Linked DNA regions of Jeotgalibacillus aurantiacus. The protein of the gene in region 2 binds, or shares a complex with, the protein of the main gene of each other region. Links are inferred from orthologs where the notes say so. Each region holds a gene or a part of one and is shown on either strand. Other genes may lie near its edges.

Region 1 (4,427 bases), on a different replicon or contig from region 2:
CTGTGGGAAATGGAGAATGACCAGATCATTTATCATATCAACGAACAACCGGGGAGGGAATGATGGACAAGCTGAAGACGCTGTTTTCATCAAGAGATCCGACGTTTCAAAAGAAATGGCCATTGATTCTGCTTTTGCTGATCATCGGGCTGATCCTCGTTTTACAGGGAAGAGAGCCCTCTGAACAAGAAGTGACCACGATTCCTGTAAGCGAGACGGAGGAAGAGTTCGAGCAGATCAAAAAGCTTGAAAACGAAGCTGAAAAAAGACTGGAAGCCATGTTGAAAAAAGCACTTGGAACAAACAAAGTGGAAGTCATGGTGACGTTGGGGACAAGTGAAAAAAAGATTTTTGCCCGTAATGAAACGACGCAGCAGGATCAGTCCGAGGATCAGAAGGAAGGATTCAGCTCGGCGGCTGACCGGAACTCGATGACCTCGCAGCTCGTTTTCGGGAACCAGTCACAGCAGGGGGCACCCGTGTTGAGTTACATAGAAAAACCGGCGATAACAGGTGTCATGATTGTGGCTGAAAATGGACAAGAGGCAAAAGTAAAAAAACAGATTGCAGAAGCCGTATCAAAAGCGCTGGATGTTTCATCACACCGCGTAGCTGTTATACCTTATGAATAAGGAGATGGATATTAATGCTTAAAAAGCAAACCGTGTGGCTGTTAACGATGGTAAGTTTAGTTGTCGTTTTATCCGTATATTATGTATTCTCGCCTTCTGAAGAATTGTCACCGATTACACTTGATGAGTCAGCTGAAATGGTGTTAGGGGAAGATTCGGATGAATGGCTGCTTGAAGATGAAGTGGATGTAACATCCGAAGCAGCTGGAGATGAATTATTTGACGTATTACGTATGGAGGTTCAGGACGAAAGAAGTGCACTGCGTGAACAGCTGACTTCCAAAGTCGCTTCAACTGAATTTTCAGCAGCTGAAAAAAATGAGGCCTATGCTGCGATGGAAGAATTAACGAAACTAGAAACAAAAGAGCAGATGATCGAATCCATGATTAAAGCACTCGGTTATGAAGATGCGCTTGTGCGTTCAGAGGACAACAGAGTGCTGATCACCGTTAAATCGGCTGAAAATGAACACTCGAAAGAAGCCGCCAATGAGCTCGTTCAGCTCGGACGAAGAGAGCTTGGTGAGCAGGCATTTGTATCCGTGATGTTCGAACCGTCTGAACAGGCAGAATCAGCTGAGTAATTAAAAGCCGGAACAGAGCGCTTATAAAGCGCATGTTCCGGCTTTTTGGCTGTTAGCAGATCGTGGTGGAAGCTTTAATCACCCTGACAATTTCCATACGATCTATTATGCAGGAAATTGCATCCGGGTTGAGAGTGAAGTATGTTACAATATCCATTATGTAAGCGTTTAAATAAAACGTTTTTTACATGAAGTTGAATTATGGGCAGTTGTTATCGTATGATATTAGTAGCTGCTGCTAATAACTAATTATAAAAGTCAAGGAGTGTCTACTATGTTAAAAGTACAGGAAATCAGAGAGTTAATTAAACTGATTGACAAGTCTTCAATTGATGAATTTACATACGAGCAAGATGGTGCAAAAATTAAAATGCGCAAGCAGTCCAATGCTGTCGTACACCAGGTTGAGCAGGTTGTCACAAGCGCACCTGAGCAGACAGCTCCCGTTCAGCAGGCACCCGTTCAGGAAACGGCACCGGCTGCAGTGCAGGAAGAAAAAGCAGCTGCTCCTGCAGTAGAAACGCCATCTCTTGAAGGAACAGTTGAAATTAAATCACCGATGGTCGGCACTTTCTATGAGGCTTCTTCGCCTGATGCAGATCCTTTTGTGAAGGTTGGATCAAAGGTGAGCAAGGATACGCCTGTTTGTATCGTTGAAGCGATGAAGCTGTTTAACGAAATTGAAGCGGAAGTGGATGGAGAAATCGTTGAGGTACTGGTCAAAAACGGCCAGCTGGTAGAATACGGACAGCCTCTTTTTCTTGTTAAAGAATAGTTAGGAGAGAAGACGTATGATTAAAAAGGTATTGATTGCGAACCGTGGAGAAATTGCGGTACGTATTATCAGAGCATGTAAAGAGATGGATATAGAAACCGTAGCTGTGTATTCTGAAGCGGACAGAGAAGCCCTGCACGTGCAGCTTGCTGATGAGTCGGTCTGTATCGGGCCGAAGCTTTCAAGAGACAGCTACTTAAACTTTACGAATGTGATTTCAGCAGCCAAACTGACTGGAGCGGATGCGATTCATCCAGGTTATGGTTTCCTCGCTGAAAACGTGGACTTTGCTGAACTGTGCAGAGACTGCAATATCATTTTTATTGGACCAAGTCCTGAGGCTATTTCAAAAATGGGAACGAAGGATGTGGCACGTGAGACGATGCGTGAAGCAGGCGTTCCTGTCGTGCCGGGTTCAAAAGGCATTGTAGCCTCTATTGATGATGCCCTTACCCTTGCTGAGGAGATCGGTTACCCGGTCATTATTAAAGCGACAGCAGGCGGCGGAGGTAAAGGAATCCGTGTGGCGAAAACACCTGCAGACCTTGAAAAAGGCATGAAGGTAACGCAGCAGGAAGCAGAAACAGCATTCGGTAATCCGGGTGTTTATATTGAAAAATATATTGAGGATTTTAGACACGTTGAGATCCAGGTGCTTGCCGACAGCCATGGCAATACCATTCACCTCGGTGAGCGGGACTGCTCGATCCAGCGCCGTCTGCAAAAGCTGCTTGAAGAAACACCTTCTCCTGCGCTCGATCAAAAGGTCCGTGAGAGAATGGGTGATGCTGCCGTAAAAGCAGCTGAAGCTGTGAAATATACGGGTGCCGGAACGGTCGAATTTATTTATGATCATAACGAACAGTCATTTTATTTCATGGAAATGAATACACGTATACAAGTTGAACATCCCGTTACAGAAATGGTAACAGGTGTTGATCTGATTAAAGAACAGATTCGTGTAGCCTCAGGTGAAAAGCTGCCAATCACACAGGAAGAAGTTGAATTCACAGGCTGGTCGATTGAGTGCCGCATCAATGCAGAAAATCCTGAAAAGAATTTCATGCCTTCAGCCGGAAAAATCACGATGTACCTGCCCCCGGGTGGTCCTGGTGTGCGTGTTGACTCTGCAGCTTATCCCGGCTATGAAATTCCGCCTTACTATGATTCCATGATTGCCAAGGTTATCACATACGGCACAACACGTGATGAAGCTGTTGCGAAAATGAAGCGCGCGCTTTCCGAGTTTGTCATTGAAGGCATTCATACAACGATTCCTTTCCACCTGAAGCTTCTGAATCATGATGTATTTACAGGCGGAGATTTTAACACCAAGTTTTTGGAGACGTATGATATTATGTCTAAGAAGGCTGAATAAAAGGAGGATATTATGATGTCTGAGAATCAGAATAATCTGCTCCAAATGAGCAGCCTGGAACAAAATCAGTTGGGTAAAATTGAAATTGCTCCGGAAGTGATTGAAGTAATTGCCGGTATCGCTGCTTCTGAGGTAGACGGAATTGCTCAAATGCGCGGCAACTTTGCATCCGGTGTTGCTGAGAGACTCGGTAAGAAAAATCACGGTAAAGGCGTGAAGGTCGAGCTTGGAGAAGAGGGCATTATCCTTGATGTGTACTGTACGGTGAAGTTCGGGATCTCGATTCCGACTGTTGCCCAGAAGCTGCAGGATAATATCCGCCAGACACTGCAGAATATGACGGCACTCGTTGCCGAGGAAGTTAATATTCACATTGTTGGGATCCAGTTCGAATCAGCAAAGCTGGAAGAAGAAGAATAAAGACAGATGTAAAAGGTGTCCTTATAAGGGGACACCTTTTTCTGTGTGCTGCATGGACAGCCTGGCAGCACAAACCGTCGGGTGTTTTACGATAGATTTATTAAAGTGAGAATCACGATCATTTTGACAGCGTTATCATGAAAGTTTCATGAAGTTACGTTAGTAGGGACTGCGATTTTGTGCTATGATCTTTTTATGACATGGATATTATGCAATTAGAGAAGGAGTTAAACTTGAAATGAAAAGACGAACGGCCAGAGAAAAAGCGCTGCAGGCTTTATTCCAGATGGATATGAACGAGATGGAGCCGGAAGAAGCGATTGAAAATATTCTGGAAGATGAAAAAAATGATGATTATCTGACAGCCCTTGTAACAGGGGTACATGAAAATAAACCAGAAATCGATCAGACCATACAAGGACATCTCGAGCGCTGGAAGATTGACCGTCTTGCCCGGGTGGACCGGAATATTTTACGGGTAGCGTTATACGAGCTTTTATATAAAAAAGAAGAAGTCCCATATAACGTAGTCCTGAATGAAGCGGTTGAGATCTCTAAGCGTTTCGGTGATGAAAAATCAAGCAAATTCGTGAATGGGGTTTTATCAAAGGTTGTAACGACTTTACATTCACGTGATT
Region 2 (5,001 bases):
TTTCCAATCTGCCTGAATACGACAGAGATTGATAAAATCGTTGAAACGGTCAAATTGATGGAGCCTACGTTCGGGGGAGTAAACCTGGAGGATATTGCAGCACCACGCTGCTTTGAAATCGAGGAGCGCCTGAAAAAAGAAACGAATATCCCGATTTTTCATGATGATCAGCACGGAACAGCGATTGTGACTGTTGCCGGTCTTGTCAATGCACTGAAAATTACAGGAAGAGATTTTTCTTCGATCAAGGTCGTAATGAACGGAGCAGGTGCAGCGGGTATTGCCATTATTAAACTTTTATACAGTTACGGTGTTCGAGATATTATCATGTGTGACTCAAAAGGTGCCATCTATGAAGGACGCCCATACGGAATGAATGAGGTCAAACATAATGTGGCGAAAATTACGAACCGTGAGAAGCTTGACGGTTCACTTGGTGACGTTATTAAAGGTGCAGATGTCTTTATCGGGGTATCTGTCGCAGGAGCACTGACAGAGGAAATGGTGTCAGAAATGAATGATGATGCCATTTTGTTTGCGATGGCTAATCCTGTCCCTGAAATCATGCCTGCCTTGGCCAAGTCTGCGGGAGCACGTGTAGTCGGTACCGGCCGCTCTGACTTTCCGAATCAGGTAAACAATGTACTCGCCTTCCCGGGGATTTTCCGCGGGGCATTAGATGTGCGTGCTACACATATTAATGAAAAAATGAAAATTGCAGCCGTCGAAGCAATTGCTTCCCTAATTTCAGAAGAACAGCTGAATGAGGATTACGTGATTCCTGCACCGTTTGATCCGCGTGTTGCACCTGCTGTAGCGGCAAGTGTAGCCAAAGCGGCGATGGAAACGGGTGTTGCGCGGATCAAAGTCGACCCGGAAGAGATCCGTGAAAAGACGGCGCGTCTTTCGTTAATTGGAAAGAGTGAGTGAGAATAGCTTGAACCAGTCAAAACCACAAAAAAAAGTATTTATCTCTGTTGTTCATCAGCTTAAGAGCATCATCCAGCATGACCGGTTGATGGCTGGGGACAGAATTCCTTCAGAGCGGGAATTGTCTGACCGTCTCAATGTCGGCCGGTCATCAGTAAGAGAAGCCTTGCGGGCACTCGAACTGCTCGGTCTCATTGAAACCCGCCATGGAGAAGGGACGTTCCTGAGAGATTTTCGTGATCATCACCTGGTAGACCTCCTTGGCATGTTCATTCTCCAAAGTGGACGTGCCGAAGGAGATGTCGCTGAGGTGAAAAGGTGGATTGAAGAGCAAAGTCTTCATACGCTTCATCAGTTTTCCGATGAAAAAATAAGCCGTTTATTCGAACAGATTTTCCAAAAATATGAACAAGGATTCATTCAGCATGCTTCCCAGCTTAAAGCTGAGCTGGTCAACGGAGCAGGCAATCAGCTTGCATTCAAAATCTGGCTGGTGCTCAATGATTTTTATCAGCTTCAGGTTGATTCTGAAAAGCTGAAAGCCGAAGATCTTAAATACTTACAAACTTGTCTAACGTCAGGTACGCCTGAAGAAGCGCTTAGCCTGTTATGCAGCCTGGTTAAAAAACCGACTGCCCTTTAAATCCAGATTGGGGAGGATGCTACGTTGCTGAAAGATATTTTTGCCAAAAAGAAAAAGTATGCGACAATTCCATCTGAAAACGCCAAAAACGACGTGCCGGAAGGAATTCTGACGAAATGTCCAAAATGTAAAAAGATTGTCTATACAAAAGAGATTCATAAAAACCTTAAAGTATGTCCGGGTTGCGGCTACCATCATCCGATGAACGCCCAGGAGCGCATTGGCAGTCTGGCAGACGAAGGTTCATTTAAAGAAATCAATCGTGAATTGACTTCCGGAAATCCACTTTCGTTTCCTGATTATGAGGAAAAGGTTGAAAAAGACCGTGTGAAGACGGGATTAAATGAAGCGGTTGTGACAGGTTCCTGCACAATTGAAGGCCATAAGGCAGTACTGACCATCATGGATTCAAACTTCCGTATGGGAAGTATGGGTTCTGTAGTAGGCGAAAAAATTGCCGCAGCTGTCAAACTGGCAGAACAGCAGCAGGTTCCATTTATCATTTTTACCGCAAGTGGCGGAGCCAGAATGCAGGAAGGCGTTTTGTCCCTGATGCAGATGGCAAAAACGAGTACGGCGCTTAAAAAATTCAGTGATGCCGGCGGATTGATTATCTCTGTTATGACGCATCCAACAACGGGTGGCGTGTCGGCAAGTTTTGCTTCACTTGGAGATTACAACTTTGCTGAACCGGGCGCACTGATCGGCTTTGCCGGAAGACGAGTGATCGAGCAGACAGTACGTGAAAAGCTGCCGGATGATTTCCAGACGTCTGAATTTCTGCTCGAGCATGGACAGCTTGATCGTGTGATCCCGAGAAACGATATGAAACCGCAGCTGACAACGATTTTATCACTGCATGAACGGGGGGCTGGAGCGTGGTGAATGAACTTGAATTTGAAAAGCCGCTGGTACAGCTGAAGGAAAAGATCAATGAACTGAAAGCATTCACAGCAGACTCAGACGTTGATTTATCCTCAGAAATTGAGCGTCTTGAAGAACGCCTGGCGAAGTTGGAGGAAGATATTTATTCATCCATCAAGCCATGGGACCGTGTTCAAATTGCACGTCATCCGGAGCGTCCATCAACTCTCGATTACATAGAGGTTCTGTTCGATCAGTTTATGGAAATGCATGGAGACCGTTTATATGGTGATGACCGGGCGATTGTAGGCGGAATTGCTTACTATAAAGGAAAGCCTGTAACCGTAATCGGACACCAGCGTGGTAAAGACACAAAAGAAAATATACTTCGTAACTTCGGTATGCCGCACCCTGAAGGTTACCGGAAAGCACTTCGTCTGATGAAGCAGGCTGAAAAGTTCGGACGCCCGATCATCTGCTTTATTGACACGAAAGGTGCTTACCCTGGAAAAGCGGCTGAAGAGCGTGGTCAGAGTGAAGCGATCGCAAGAAACCTATTCGAAATGGCAGGATTGACCGTACCGGTTGTCTGTATCGTCATTGGTGAAGGTGGAAGCGGCGGTGCACTGGCACTTGGAATCGGTAATCACGTCCACATGCTTGAAAACTCCACTTATTCAGTGATTTCACCTGAAGGAGCGGCCTCTATTCTCTGGAAGGATTCATCCCTTGCAAAGCAGGCGGCAGAATCAATGAAGATTACAGCACCTGACCTGAAAGAAATGGGTATCATAGACGAAATCATTCCTGAAGTGAAGGGCGGGGCTCATAAAGACGTCAAATCACAGGCGGAATATATCGATGCAGTGCTGTATCAATCCTTAAAGGAACTGACACAGATGGATGAAGAAACACTTGTGATGCACCGATACGAGAAATTTCAGGAGATCGGGAAGTTTAACGAATACTCAAATGTGTAATAGATAGAAAGCAGAAGAAACAATCCTGCAGCAGCAAGAATGTACCCGGACCTATCCCAGGAGCATACTGCTGAACACCAGGATTGTTTTTCTTTTCCTGACGTGTGACAATATTGTGACAAATACATTCGTGTAAAGCGTTTTCATTCGAATGATTATTTCGTCTTTTCTTATCCACTGGTACTAATGATTGAGAAGCCGTATGCTTCATGTTATTTTTAAGAAGATGAATTTTACTTGTACATGCAACCTGATGATTTTATGAATGAACGAGTATCGAATGTCTATTTCTTTCTGTGAAATAGTTAACATATAAACTTAATAAAGGTGGGAACATCCATAATGAAAAAAATTGGCGTGTTAACAAGCGGAGGAGACGCACCCGGTATGAATCCGGCTGTGCGTGCAGTCGTTCGTAAAGCCATCTACCATGGTCTTGAAGTATACGGCATTTATCAGGGCTATCAGGGCCTGATTTCAGGAAATATCGAAAAGCTTGAACTTGGTTCTGTAGGTGATATCATTCACAGAGGTGGAACGAAGCTGTATTCAGCACGTTGCGAAGAGTTTAAAACACCAGAAGGTCAGAAAAAAGGGATTGAACAGCTGAAGAAATTTGGCATTGAAGGCCTTGTTGTGATCGGTGGAGACGGCTCTTATATGGGTGCAAAAGCACTGACCGAGCACGGCTATCCATGTGTTGGTGTTCCGGGAACAATCGATAATGATATTCCTGGTACTGACTTCACGATCGGATTTGACACAGCTCTTAACACGGTTATTGATGCAATTGACAAAATCCGTGATACAGCAACATCCCATGAGAGAACGTTCATCATTGAAGTAATGGGGCGCAACGCAGGCGACATCGCTCTTTGGGCAGGTCTTTCAGGCGGAGCGGAAACGATTTTGATTCCTGAAGATCCTTACGATATGGAAAAGATTGCGGACCGTATTCGTAAAGGTCATGCACGTGGTAAAAAGCACAGTATTATCATCGTAGCTGAAGGCGTTATGTCCGGTGGCGATTTTGCTAATCTGTTGAAAGATAAAACATCTATTGATACGCGTGTATCCGTACTTGGACATATGCAACGCGGAGGTTCTCCAACAGCCGCAGACCGTGTACTTGCGAGCCGACTTGGTGCCCGTGCAGTTGAGCTGCTGATGGCAGGCAAGGGTGGCCGTGCGGTTGGCATACAGCGGAATGAACTCGTTGATTATGATATTATTGAAGCATTAAAAATGGAGCATAAGGCAGATTTGGATCTGTACCGTTTATCTAAAGAATTATCAATTTAATCGAAACATCCTTCAGGAGGGTATAAACTAATGAGAAAAACGAAGATTGTATGTACGATTGGACCGGCAAGCGAAAGCGTAGAAAAACTGACACAGCTGATGGAAGCAGGAATGAACGTTGCCCGCTTAAATTTCTCTCACGGAGATTTTGAAGAGCACGGAGCACGCATTAAGAACATTCGCGAAGCAGCTGGAAAGCTAGGCAAAAATGTTGGAATCCTGCTTGATACAAAAGGGCCGGAAATCCGTACAAACACAATGGAAAATGGTGCGATTGAGCTT

What was found. The genes of interacting proteins can lie anywhere in the genome.
Region 1: the proteins of accD (region 2) and accB are in contact, whole or in part, in a solved structure (PDB 8UXZ), measured with the Escherichia coli proteins. The link is inferred for Jeotgalibacillus aurantiacus from one-to-one orthologs.

The regions. Positions count from the first base shown.
Region 1 is NZ_JACNMS010000002.1:93,439-97,865, forward strand. The notes cover bases 327-3,240. They hold accB (acetyl-CoA carboxylase biotin carboxyl carrier protein), read left to right. Parts: upstream 327-1,490; coding sequence 1,491-1,991; downstream 1,992-3,240. Other genes in these bases: H7968_RS05225 (hypothetical protein), read left to right, coding at 327-632; H7968_RS05230 (SpoIIIAH-like family protein), read left to right, coding at 647-1,216; accC (acetyl-CoA carboxylase biotin carboxylase subunit), read left to right, coding at 2,008-3,240. In the rest of the region: H7968_RS05220 (stage III sporulation protein AF), read left to right, coding at 1-63; more of H7968_RS05225, read left to right, coding at 63-326; more of accC, read left to right, coding at 3,241-3,369; H7968_RS05245 (Asp23/Gls24 family envelope stress response protein), read left to right, coding at 3,385-3,789; transcription antitermination factor NusB, read left to right, coding at 4,028-4,427. UniProt on the Escherichia coli protein: This protein is a component of the acetyl coenzyme A carboxylase complex; first, biotin carboxylase catalyzes the carboxylation of the carrier protein and then the transcarboxylase transfers the carboxyl group to form malonyl-CoA.
Region 2 is NZ_JACNMS010000004.1:125,671-130,671, forward strand. The notes cover bases 716-3,527. They hold accD (acetyl-CoA carboxylase, carboxyltransferase subunit beta), read left to right. Parts: upstream 716-1,597; coding sequence 1,598-2,458; downstream 2,459-3,527. Other genes in these bases: H7968_RS13460 (NAD(P)-dependent malic enzyme), read left to right, coding at 716-930; H7968_RS13465 (FadR/GntR family transcriptional regulator), read left to right, coding at 971-1,573; accA (acetyl-CoA carboxylase carboxyl transferase subunit alpha), read left to right, coding at 2,452-3,417. Also shown: more of H7968_RS13460, read left to right, coding at 1-715; pfkA (6-phosphofructokinase), read left to right, coding at 3,760-4,719; pyk (pyruvate kinase), read left to right, coding at 4,750-5,001.